DNA from 3 places in the Agrobacterium bohemicum genome. Region 1 is predicted to be linked to each of the others. Evidence: predicted binding sites of a transcription regulator. Region 1 holds the regulator's gene; each other region holds the start of a gene.
What was found. The regulator LexA, encoded in region 1, represses DNA repair genes until DNA is damaged. The targets are predictions, from matches to a motif close to TGTTCNNNNTGTGTTCNG.
Positions count from the first base shown of each region.

Region 1 (4,177 bases):
CCGCGACAGCCGCCCGGGACAGCGTTTCCACGAACTCACGCTGACCACCGGTCGACCCACCCTGCCCGCCCGGTTGCTGTACGGAGTGGGTCGCATCAAAAACGACGGGCGCGCCAAGCGATGCCATGATTGGAAGTGAACGCATGTCGGACACGAGTGTGTTGTAACCGAAGGACGCGCCACGTTCACACAGGAGAACGTTCGGGTTTCCGCTTTCATTCAGCTTCGCCAGCACGTTCTTCATGTCCCATGGCGCCAGAAACTGGCCTTTTTTGACGTTTATGACGCGACCGGTTTTCGCGGCCGCGACAAGGAGGTCAGTCTGACGACTGAGGAAAGCCGGAATCTGTAGAATATCAACCACCGGCGCAACGATGCCGCACTGCTCTTCCGTATGAATGTCCGACAGCACGGGAAAACCAAACTGCGTCTTCAGCTCAGCAAAAATCTCCAACGCCTTATCGATGCCGATGCCGCGTTGGCCGGAAAGCGACGTACGATTGGCCTTATCGAAAGACGATTTGTAGACTAGCCCGATCCCAAGCCTGCTGCATAGTTCCGCGAGCGTTTCTGCAATCATGAACGCGTGGTCGCGGCTCTCCATCTGACACGGTCCGGCGATCAGCGAGAAACGTTCGGTATTGGCAAACGACACCGCCTTGGAGCCCTGCCCCGCCACAACTTTCAGATTGTTCGTCACACTCATCGTCTTCCCTCAGCATATAGCGGACGGTCTCGATGGCGTGCCACCGAAATAATCCCAAATCTGTATTGGGCATGCACTTAGCAGCAAGCTGTGCCGGAGTCACTGTCGAGGATATTCATGACGACTCCGGAATACGAATTTAATCATCCGAAAACGCTTAAATGAATTTGACGGAATTTTAAGGGATTGCAGAACACATATGGAACATATAGTGTTCGTTCTGTATTTGTTTCACGAATCTCCGCCTCGAATCTCCAAGGGTGTTTCTTCATGCTCACGCGCAAACAGCAGGAATTGCTTTTATTCATTCATGAGAGAATGAAGGAGTCTGGCGTGCCTCCATCTTTCGATGAAATGAAGGATGCACTCGACCTAGCTTCGAAGTCAGGCATCCATCGGTTGATCACCGCCTTGGAAGAACGTGGTTTTATTCGCCGGCTACCGAATAGAGCCCGCGCATTGGAAGTTATCAAACTTCCCGAATCATACTCTCCTCGAGCTAAACCGCAGCGTGGCTTTTCTCCGAGCGTTATCGAAGGTAGTCTGGGCAAGTCGAAGCCAGCGGAGCCAATAGCGCGTCCCGTTGCCACCAACGACAGCCTGTCCAATGCCGTGAGTGTCCCTGTGATGGGCAGAATCGCTGCTGGCGTGCCTATTTCTGCGATCCAGAACAACACCCACGACGTTGTCGTTCCGATGGATATGCTGGGCTCGGGCGAACATTATGCACTGGAAGTCAAAGGCGATTCGATGATCGAAGCCGGGATTTTCGACGGCGATACCGTTATCATTCGCGACGTAAACACCGCAAATCCGGGCGATATCGTCGTCGCTCTGGTCGACGATGAAGAAGCGACCTTAAAGCGGTTTCGGCGCAAAGGTGCATCTATCGCACTAGAGGCTGCAAACCCTGCCTACGAGACCCGCATTTTCGGGCCTGACAGAGTAAAAATTCAAGGCAAACTCGTTGGACTGATCCGCCGGTACCATTAAGAGTGTAAAGGCAAGCTTGAGCCTGATTTGCCCTTTTTTAACTTCAATCGAGCGGCTCCGTTTATCGTCATTATGATTAGGCGCCCAGCGACGGGTCGTGGCCGCGTTCAGCAATTCATTACAGCAACAAAACTTCTTTTTTTGTCTTCGGCGGCCTCCAACTTGTTATCCGGGTAATCATTTTTTAGATTGGCGACTGGAGTTCGATGGTCTTTGCCGAATTGGCAAGATGATTGGTAGCCCTCGCTTAATTGACTCTTTTGAAATTTGCTTTGAGTACAACCGAGGCTGTCCATCAAATAGTTTGATAAGCGTCATCGTCTCGACCGTCTGGATCATGCGGTATTCTCGCGCTAGGCATGCTGGGTAACGAGGGGAAATGCCATGTATGATCTTTATATAGCCAATAAGAATTATTCTTCGTGGTCGCTGCGACCTTGGGTTTTGATGAAAGAACTTGGGATTGCGTTTGACGAAAAGCTCGTGAAGTTTGGAACATCGAACGACAATTTTCTGGATTTCTCTCCTACAGGCAAGGTTCCATGTCTTGTCGAAGATGACCTAACTGTTTGGGATACGCTCGCAATCGCAGAATATTTGGCAGAACGCCACGATGGTGTATGGGCATCCGACGTCAAAGCGCGCGCATGGTCTCGCTCGGCCTCTGCCGAAATGCACTCCGGCTTTCAGAGCCTGCGCAATGAACACCCGATGACCGTCGGCTTGCGTATTCGTCCATCGGCAATCAATGAGCCTTTAATGAAGGACATTTTACGTATCGATGCGTTGTGGCGGCAAGGTCTGTCCTCGTTTGGAGGCCCATTTCTGGCGGGAGAGAAATTCACCGCTGTTGATGCGTTTTATTGCCCGGTCGCGTTCCGTTTCCAAACCTATAACACGCCGCTGTCGGTGGAAGCAGACGCCTATAAAAACCGGCTACTTTCACTACCTGCGATGCAGGAATGGCAAGACGCAGCCTTGCTGGAAACATGGCGGGATGCTGGCCACGAAGCTGAGGCCGGGGCAGTCGGAGAGTGGACGGAAGATCTGCGCGCAGAATAACGCAGAGGCGAACGCAGCTTTTTAGCATGGGTTACGGAAGACGGTGTCGACTGCGGCACGTAGCAGTTACACCCCCCCGTTTCTCCGTCAACGCGCTAAGGTTGGCGAGACAACATCTGCTCAATGTGAGCTGGAAGCTTTTGAGTGAACTCTCTGCTGCGCCAGTCGTAGCTGCGATGCATGCTCCATGAGCGGTTCTGACCATGCATCGCAGCACTTGCCCTCGCAACGGGTTCACCTTTGAAACCAAGCCAGATTTCCATGGAGCCGGTGCGTCGCAATGTTTCTTGAGTGATCAGAACTGCACCGGATCGACACGTCTCTAAGGATGTCCTGCGTGTGATAACGACGACGTCGGCAACATCGCATGCCGTGCCAGTCAGCGCCGTGTTGGAGACCACGGCGACAGTTACGCCGGTGCTCGACTTTCCCGCGCACCACATGTCTTTGCGGCAGGTGAAAATATTCATGTCTGCCGATGCTGCCTGCATCTCCTTCTTCATCTTCGATTTATCGAGGTCGGTCAGGCCGATAACACGGGATGATGAAGCATCGGTTCCAACACCATCGTCACCATCAGGTGACGTCAAACGCTCCAGCATTTTCGGCGGAATGTGACGCCCCGGTAGAGGCACCGCTCTTTCCCATTGCTCATAGACAAAACCGGAGGCGCGGGATTTGGTGGTCGCAACAGTGTCTTTAGACGTCAATGCCACAAGAGAACCGTCTTCGAAGATCAGCAGATCCGGCTTGTTGCGCGCCTGCTCCGTTACGAGTATGACGAACCCCGCTATTATGAATGGCAAGCCTATCAGGGCAAGCCGTGTCCGTAGAAGCGCCAAGAGCAGAAAGCCAGTGGTCGAGACGGCCAGAAACCACCCGTTCTGGCGTCCAATCGTCGCGTCTCCTCCCCAGCTAGACACTGTATTGGCAACCTCGATCACCATAGCCATGCCATAGCCCATAACCTTGATAAACGGAGCGTCGAGACCAAACGGCATCAACAACATGCCGACCAGAGCAAACGGCATGACAATGAGCGACATGATTGGCATCGCCGCCAGATTTGCAGCAAGCCCATAAGTCGTGATCCGGTGAAAATGTTCGATCGAATAGATCGCGGTCGAAATGCCACCGATCAGTGAGGTGACCACCACACCGCCGATGATCGTCGTGGCCTGTCCGCCCAGCGATAACCACCATGGCGGGCGAGCGATCACGAAGCGCTCTCTTGCCCCGCGCCATCGGCTCCAGAACGCATATCCTGACACCAGTGCGAGCGTGGCGGCAAAGGACATCTGAAAGCTTGGACCCATCACCTCATGCGGCGACAGAACGATGATGACGATGGCCGAGAGTGCGACGTTGCGCATGCTTATCGACGGCCTGTCGACCAGAACTGCGAAAAGCATGATT
Region 1 is NZ_KQ961023.1:239,984-244,160, forward strand. It holds gene kdsA (3-deoxy-8-phosphooctulonate synthase) at 1-706, opposite strand, end outside; gene lexA (transcriptional repressor LexA) at 977-1,699, shown strand; gene ATO67_RS01165 (glutathione S-transferase family protein) at 2,084-2,761, shown strand; gene ATO67_RS01170 (ComEC/Rec2 family competence protein) at 2,857-4,177, opposite strand, start outside.

Region 2 (4,177 bases), 130 kb from region 1:
ACGTCGGGTCGTTGCGCGGAACGAGCGGGCTGGATGGCACGATCTCGTGACCGTTCTTCTTGAAGTAGTCGAGGAAGGTCGACCGGATTTCATTTACACCGCTCATCAGAAGTCCTTCATTTCCACGCGATACCGCGGCCATAGCATAAAAAACACTGGCTTTTATCGCTCGCCACCCTGCCTGTCCAGCCAAAGAGGGTGGGGTTACAGCACAAATAAAGGCCGCGCGACACAATCGCACGACCTTTGTCTTCAAACGATCAAATATTGCCTCACTCTACGTTCGGCAACGGCAGATCATGCTTCAGGATCAACACCGTCGGCATCCGCTTCAGGTCCACCATTCTGGAGGAACTTTTCAGCAATCAGACCAGCGTTCTGGCGAAGCGCCAGTTCGATCTCCTCCGCCACCGCTGGATTTTCCTTCAGGAAGGTTTTCGCGTTCTCACGGCCCTGCCCCAGACGTTGGCTCTTGTAGGAGAACCAAGCGCCGGCCTTTTCGACCAGACCGGCCTTCACGCCTAGATCCACCAACTCGCCGGTCTTGGAAACGCCTTCGCCATACATGATGTCGAATTCGACCTGCTTGAAAGGAGGTGCCATCTTGTTCTTGACAACCTTGACGCGCGTCTGGTTGCCAACGACTTCTTCGCGATCCTTGACGGCACCGATGCGGCGAATGTCAAGGCGTACCGAAGCGTAGAACTTCAGCGCGTTGCCGCCCGTCGTAACTTCAGGCGAACCGTAGGAAATGCCGATCTTCATACGTATCTGGTTGATGAAGATGACCATGGTCTTCGACTTGGAAATCGAAGCCGTCAACTTGCGCAGCGCCTGGCTCATCAAGCGAGCCTGAAGGCCCGGAAGACTATCGCCCATTTCGCCTTCAATTTCCGCACGCGGCGTCAAGGCCGCAACGGAGTCGATGACCAGAACGTCAACGGCACCGGAGCGCACCAGCGTATCGGTGATTTCGAGCGCCTGTTCACCTGTGTCCGGCTGCGAAATCAGCAGGTTGTGAAGATCGACGCCGAGCTTGCGGGCATAGACCGGATCAAGCGCATGTTCGGCATCCACAAATGCGCAAATACCGCCCTTTTTCTGCGCTTCAGCAATCGTCTGCAAAGCAAGCGTTGTCTTACCGGAGCTTTCCGGTCCATAAATTTCAATGATACGGCCCTTGGGCAGACCGCCAATACCAAGTGCGACATCAAGGCTGAGCGAGCCCGTAGAAATGGTCTCGACCTCGACGATACTTTCATTGGAACCGAGCTTCATGATCGATCCCTTGCCGAACGAACGTTCGATCTGGGAAAGCGCCGCTTCCAGTGCCTTGCTTTTATCCACTGCTTTGTCCTCTACAAGACGCAAAGAATTTTGTGCCATCTGAAAACCACCTTTAGGTTATTGAAGCCGCACAGGCAATGAAGCTCTCTGTGACCGTTTTGTACTTTATTTGTTCTCATGCCACAAGCCGGTAGCATCATATTGAAAACAAATATGGATAAGTCCTTTGTTCTACTTTTGTTTTTCTTTTCATCTTGTGGAAAAAATGACTGATATGGAACGGTTTTCAATACAAGAGATGCACGAATCGGAATGTCGGTCACCGATCCGGAGAGGAAGTTTGACGTGAATAAAATACTCGTTCTGGGCGGCGCGCATATTGACCGACGGGGCATGATCGAGGCGGAAACAGTCGCGGGCGCCAGCAATCCCGGCTCATGGATGGAAGAAGCGGGCGGTGGCGGGTTCAACGCGGCACGCAATCTGGCACGCCTTGGTTTCATGGTCAGGATTATCGCCCCACGCGGCGGTGATTCCAATGGCGAAACTGTTGCCGCTGCCGCACTCGAGGCAGGCGTGGAGGATACTCCTTTCACATTTCTGGATCGCAGCACCCCCAGCTATACCGCCATTCTTGAACGAGATGGAAATCTCGTTATTGCCATAGCCGACATGGACCTCTACAAGCTGTTCACACCGCGCCGCCTGCGCGTGCGCGCCGTGCGCGATGCCATCATGGCTAGCGACATCATTTTGTGTGATGCGAACCTGCCAGACGATACACTGCGCGCTGTCGGTGTTTCCGCGCGCGCTTGCGAAAAGATGCTGGCTGCCATCGCCATATCCCCTGCCAAAGCCGTGAGGCTGAAGGCCGCCCTACCCGATATCCACATGCTGTTCATGAATGAAGCTGAAGCGCGCGCGCTGACGGGTACCGACGTAAACGATGTGCGAGAGTGGCCGAGGCATCTCAGGGCGATTGGTCTACGCGGTGGTGTTATAACCAGTGGTGCCCGGCACGTCGTAGCGTTTTCTGAAAAGGAAACGGCCATTCTCCACCCGCCGCTCATTGAAGATGTGCAGGATGTAACAGGTGCCGGTGATGCCATGGCATCTGGTTATCTTGCTGCGATTGGGGACGGCAAATCAATTGGTGAGGCTCTGCGTCATGGAGCAGCGGCAGCGGCTATCACGGTACAATCACCTTACGCCACTGCAACAGAGCTTTCTGCTGCAACATTGAACGCCATGCTGGCTCTTGTGCCATCGGCCGAAATGTTGTGAAGAGATCGTTTAAATAAACCCGGATAAGACAATGACAAAATCACAGCCCGCGCTTCTTTCCATCGCCTATTCCAAAGAAGTTGCCGCCGCAAAACAGCGCGGCGCGCCTATCGTTGCGCTCGAATCCACCATCATTACCCATGGCATGCCCTATCCCGGCAACATCCAGATGGCCGAATCCGTGGAACAGATCATTCGTGACCAAGGCGCTGTTCCAGCAACCATCGCGGTCCTTCATGGTACGCTGCATATCGGGCTGGAAAAGCATGAACTGGAGGCACTGGCACAGACGACAGATGCAATGAAGGTTTCGCGCGCCGATATCGCTTTCGCCATTGCGGAGCGCCGCACCGGCGCGACGACGGTTGCCGCAACCATGATCGCTGCAGACTATGCCGGTATCAAGGTATTTGCGACAGGCGGCATCGGCGGTGTGCATCGCGGCGCGGAAGAAAGTTTCGATATTTCCGCCGATTTGACCGAGCTCGCCAGGACAGGCGTGATCGTTGTCTGCGCGGGCGCAAAGGCGATCCTCGATATTCCCAAAACGCTGGAAGTTCTGGAAACACAGGGCGTTCCCGTTGTGACGTTCGGCTCCACCGAGTTCCCAGCCTTCTGGTCGCGCGCTTCTGGCCTGAAAAGCCCGCTCTCGCTCAATAGCCCCGCTGCGATCGCAAACTTCCAGACCACCCGCGAACAATTGGGCATTGCGGGCGGCATGCTGGTTGCCAACCCGGTGCCGGAAGAAGATGAGATTTCCAGCGAGGAAATGGAATTCTACATTCAGCGTGCTTTGTCCCATGCTGAGGAAGACGAGATCAGCGGCAAGTCGGTGACGCCTTATCTTCTGTCCAAAATATTTGAGATTACAGAAGGCCGAAGCCTTGAAACGAATATCGCTCTGGTTCGCAACAATGCTCGCCTTGCTGCTGAGATTGCGGTTGCGCTAGGTTAAGCCTTCGACCACAAAAAAAGCCCGGAACCTCTCGGTTCCGGGCTTTTTTTGTGCGTACAGCCCGCTTAGTTCTGCGCGACAGGCTTCACGAGCGACGTGATACGACGGATCGTAACGCGTCGATTTTCCTGCGATGCTGCAAGCGTCTGAACTTTCAGGAAGCGCTCGCCGTAACCCTGCGTCGTCAGGTTTTCGGGCGGAATACCGTAAACATCAGTCATGACGTTGGCGACCGATGCAGCGCGTTCGTCGGAAAGAACGAGGTTGCTTTCATCGTTGCCCACGGCATCGGTATGGCCTTCGATGAGGAAGGTTTCCGCCGGATTGTTCTTCAGCACCTTGCTGATGGCGTCTGCCACCTTGCGCAGTGACTGCGCCTGGCTCATCGGAATTTCGGCACTACCAGTCGCAAAGGTAATCGTGTCGAGGTCGATACGGCGGACCTTGTCACGAATACGAGCAGAGTAGCGAACTTCATCCATGGTATACACACGCTCCACAGGCTCGACCGGAGGCTGTTCCAGGAAGCGATAATAATCGCGATCGGGTTCGCTGGACGTGTCGATAATGTAGTCGTCAACCGGAATACGCAGGCGCATCGGCGGCAGATCGAGGCCCGGGTCGCGATAGACGTATTCGCGGTCGGGCTGA
Region 2 is NZ_KQ961023.1:367,551-371,727, forward strand. It holds gene alaS (alanine--tRNA ligase) at 1-106, opposite strand, end outside; gene recA (recombinase RecA) at 298-1,386, opposite strand; gene ATO67_RS01750 (carbohydrate kinase family protein) at 1,633-2,571, shown strand; gene ATO67_RS01755 (pseudouridine-5'-phosphate glycosidase) at 2,603-3,526, shown strand; gene ATO67_RS01760 (OmpA family protein) at 3,592-4,177, opposite strand, start outside.
Region 2: the regulator LexA is predicted to act here: its motif matches at 1,515-1,532, upstream of recA (recombinase RecA).

Region 3 (4,177 bases), on a different contig from region 1:
AGGATTATCCCGCGCCATATCCTGACAGACGTCATGCGCAAACCCCTTCGCTTCGTCCCAGCTCAGCTTCTTCCCCTTGGGCGCGGCGAGCGGCGTTACGACATGCAAACCCTTGCCGCCTGTCGTCTTGCAGAAACTGACAAGGCCCAGTTCTTCCAGCCGGTCGCGGATCTCACGGGCAGCGTCGACAACTGCCGAAAACTCAACATCCGGGCCGGGATCAAGGTCAAAAACGAGTCGACCCGGCACTTCCGGCTGATCCGGTTCGCAGTTCCATGGATGAAGTTCAATTCCGCCGATCTGGGCAATGGCGGCAAGTCCTTCAACGCGATCGATCTGCAGATAGGGCTTCTTGTCACCAAAGACCGTCACGAGTTCCAGAAGGTTCGACGTTCCAGGCATGGCGTGGCGCTGGAAGAACTGTTCGCCACCAATGCCATCAGGGCAACGAAGGATCGAGCATGGCCGACCTTTGATATGATCGATCATCCACGCTCCGACAGCCTCGTGGTACCGGGCGAGGTCAACCTTGGTAACAGGCTTTTTATCAACCGCGTCTGGCCAGAGCGCCTTGTCGGGGCTTGAAATCATAACACCCATGACCTCTTCCTTTGCGCCTCTGCGGGAACGCTCGGGTGGTGGCTTGTCGGTCTCGGGATCAGGGACATCCACATCCGATGGCGTTGCGGGCTCTTCTGCTTCCACCTCCGCAGCAGGCTTGTCTTCCCGCAGCCCCTTGAACGCACCCTGTCGAACCTGACCGTCCGCGGTCCATCCGGCGAATTCGATCTCGGCAACGAGCTCGGGCTTGAGCCAGACGATATCGTCTGACGTCTTCGGTGCCCCTATTCCTGTGAAAGGAGATTTGGCCGTTTCCATCGCTTGAAGCTGCGGCAAAAGTTGTTGGACCGTCTTCGCGCTATACCCTGTACCGACACGCCCGACATAGACGAAGTGCTTGCCGCTGAAGACACCAACCAGCAGCGAACGAAATTTTCCATTGGTCTTAGCATAGGCACCGATGACCACTTCATGACCAGCGCGACATTTGGATTTCGCCCATGTCTTCGTCCGGCCGGACACGTAAGGAGCATCTGCCTCCTTGGACACGATACCTTCGAGCGATAGACGGCATGCTGACTTCAGCACGGCGTCGCCGCCCGTCTCGAAGTGTTCGACAAACCTCAGGCGTGCGTCCTCGCCCGTATCGGACATCAGTGTTTCCAAACGGGATTTGCGCTCCGTCAGGGGAAGCTCTCTCAAATCTTCATCACCGGCAAACAGCAGATCGAACGCGAAATAGACAAGATCGTCGGTCGTCCCCTCAGAAAGCGCGGCCTGCAACGCAGCGAAATCAGGTGCACCTCGTTCGTCAAGGGCACATATCTCACCATCAATGATGCAGTCAGGAAGCGCCGACGCCGCCTCCGCGATCGCAGGCCATTTGGAGGTCCAATCCAGACCTTTGCGGGTCTTCAGCGTCACCTCACCGCCTGTGACACGCATCTGCACCCGGTAGCCGTCGAATTTGATCTCGTGGATCCAGCCTTTGCCCACCGGTGGACGTGTTAGGCTCTCGCAGAGCTGCGGGGCGATAAAGTTCGGCATCGCCGTTTCAGCGTTTGTTGACTTGGCTGCCTTTGGTCGAGCCGCCTTCTTCTTCGGCGACGTCTTCGTGCCAGCCTTGCGCTCCTCGGCGGCAAGACCCTCATTGCTGTCCCACACCGCGTCTGCCTTAACCGTATCGCCTTGCGTCATAAATGGCTTGGGCTTTTTCCCTTTGCCAGCGGCGATTGCCTCCATGGTTCTACCGGAAGCGACGGACGTCAGATTGTCATCCAGTACCGCTGCTCCGTTCTCGTTGACCGCATAATCGTCGCGGTGTTTGATTAGCAGCCAGTTGGTGCGCTTGCCCCCGTCGCGGTCGTTGCGCATCCTCACTAAAACAAAGCTTCCATTCAGTCGTCCACCTTCCAAAGTGAACTTGAAATCACCCCTCGCCAGTGCCTCCTCGGGGGTCTTTTTACCCTCCGGCTCCCAATAGCCGCGATCCCACAGCATAACCGTACCGCCACCATACTGACCCTTCGGTATCGTGCCCTCAAAGTCACCGTAGTCCAGTGGATGGTCTTCGACCTCGACGGCAAGCCGCTTGTCATCAGGATTAAGAGAAGGACCTCTGGTCACAGCCCAGGATTTGAAGACGCCATCGAGCTCAATACGAAGATCGTAATGCAGTCGCGTCGCATCATGCTTCTGAATAACAAAGCGGCGACGGTTGGATGCCTTGACGTCGACCTCTCCGCTCGGCTCTCCCGTCTGCTTGAAATCACGCTTGGATCGGTACTTGCTAAGATTGTCGGCCATGACATCCACCCCTACTCACCAACGCGGGACCGCTTGAGGCAGCGCCCATTGCTCATTCTCATAGACCTCAACGCCTTGGCTCATGGTAAGTTCGAACCAACGGCTCTCAGGGTGAATGATTGTTTAGAGATATGAAAAATGACCTTCCAAATTATCCAGCGACAATATATGTTCCGCATTTGTTCATAACGCTTCCCTTCCACTTTCTGCATCAAGCGAGCTCTTATGGCAGTTGCCTACCTCGAAAAACTGAACGAGCAGCAGCGCAAAGCCGTCGAGCATGGCGTTGGGTTGACTGAGGGCAGCGCGGCCGGGCCGCTGTTGATCATTGCAGGTGCAGGCTCCGGTAAGACCAACACTCTGGCACACCGCGTGGCACATCTCATCGTGAATGGTGCGGATCCGCGCCGTATTCTCCTGATGACCTTTTCGCGTAGAGCCGCCTCGGAAATGGCCCGACGCGTCGAGCGCATCTGCCGGAACGTCCTGGGTGCAAATGCCGGCGTCCTGACGGACGCGTTAGCATGGTCCGGCACGTTCCACGGGATCGGTGCGAGACTGTTGCGGATGTATGCCGAGCAGATCGGTCTCAACCTCGACTTCACCATTCATGACCGTGAGGATAGCGCCGACCTGATCAACCTCGTGCGGCACGAGCTCGGATTTTCCAAGACGGAAAGCCGCTTCCCGACCAAGGGCACCTGTCTCGCGATCTATTCACGCGCAGTCAACTCGCAGACGCCGCTGAACGAGATTCTGAGACAGCACTATCCATGGGTCGCCACTTGGGAAGAACAGTTGAAGGAATTGTTTGGAGCCTATGTCGAGGCCAAGCAAGCACAGAACGTTCTCGATTACGATGACCTTCTGCTCTACTGGGCGCAGATGGTCAGCGATCCCGATCTCGCTGACGATATCGGCAATCGCTTCGATCATGTCATGGTCGACGAATATCAGGATACCAACAAACTCCAGTCGTCTGTTTTGATGGCGCTCAAACCCGGCGGGCGAGGCCTGACCGTCGTTGGCGACGATGCCCAGTCAATCTATTCGTTCCGGGCAGCGACCGTTCGCAACATTCTGGACTTCCCCACATCCTTCAGCCCTGCCGCTGATGTCATCACCCTCGATCGCAACTATCGTTCGACCCAGCCCATTCTGGCGGCAGCCAACGGTGTCATCGAACTGGCGCGCGAGCGTTTCACCAAGAACCTATGGACCGAACGGGAGTCGCTCGAGCGACCCAAACTCGTTACCGTCAAGGACGAAACCGAACAGGCGAACTACATTGTCGAGCAGGTGCTGGCCAATCGCGAAACCGGAATGACGCTCAAGCAGCAGGCTGTTTTGTTTCGCACCTCCAGTCACAGCGGAACGCTCGAAATCGAACTCACCCGTCGAAACATTCCCTTTGTGAAATTCGGTGGCCTGAAGTTTCTCGACAGCGCCCATGTTAAAGACATGCTGGCGGTGTTGCGTTTCGCTCAGAACCCACGCGACCGGGTTGCGGGTTTTCGCCTTTTGCAAATGCTGCCTGGCATTGGACCCAAGAAAGCCGGCACCATTCTCGACACGATCGCGTCCGATCCCGAACCGCTCTTGGCACTTGCTGAAATCCCACCACCACCGAAGACTGGTGAGGACTGGACGTCGTTCGTTCAATTGCTGAGAGGGCTTCGCAAAACGCAGGAAGGCTGGCCGTCGGATATCGCGCAGGCCCGTCTCTGGTACGAACCCAATCTCGACCGCATCCACGAAGATGCCGATACTCGCAAGGCCGACCTCCTGCAACTCGAGCGAATTGCCAGCG
Region 3 is NZ_KQ961035.1:97,738-101,914, forward strand. It holds gene ligD (DNA ligase D) at 1-2,367, opposite strand, end outside; gene ATO67_RS19360 (ATP-dependent helicase) at 2,593-4,177, shown strand, end outside.
Region 3: the regulator LexA is predicted to act here: its motif matches at 2,537-2,554, upstream of ATO67_RS19360 (ATP-dependent helicase).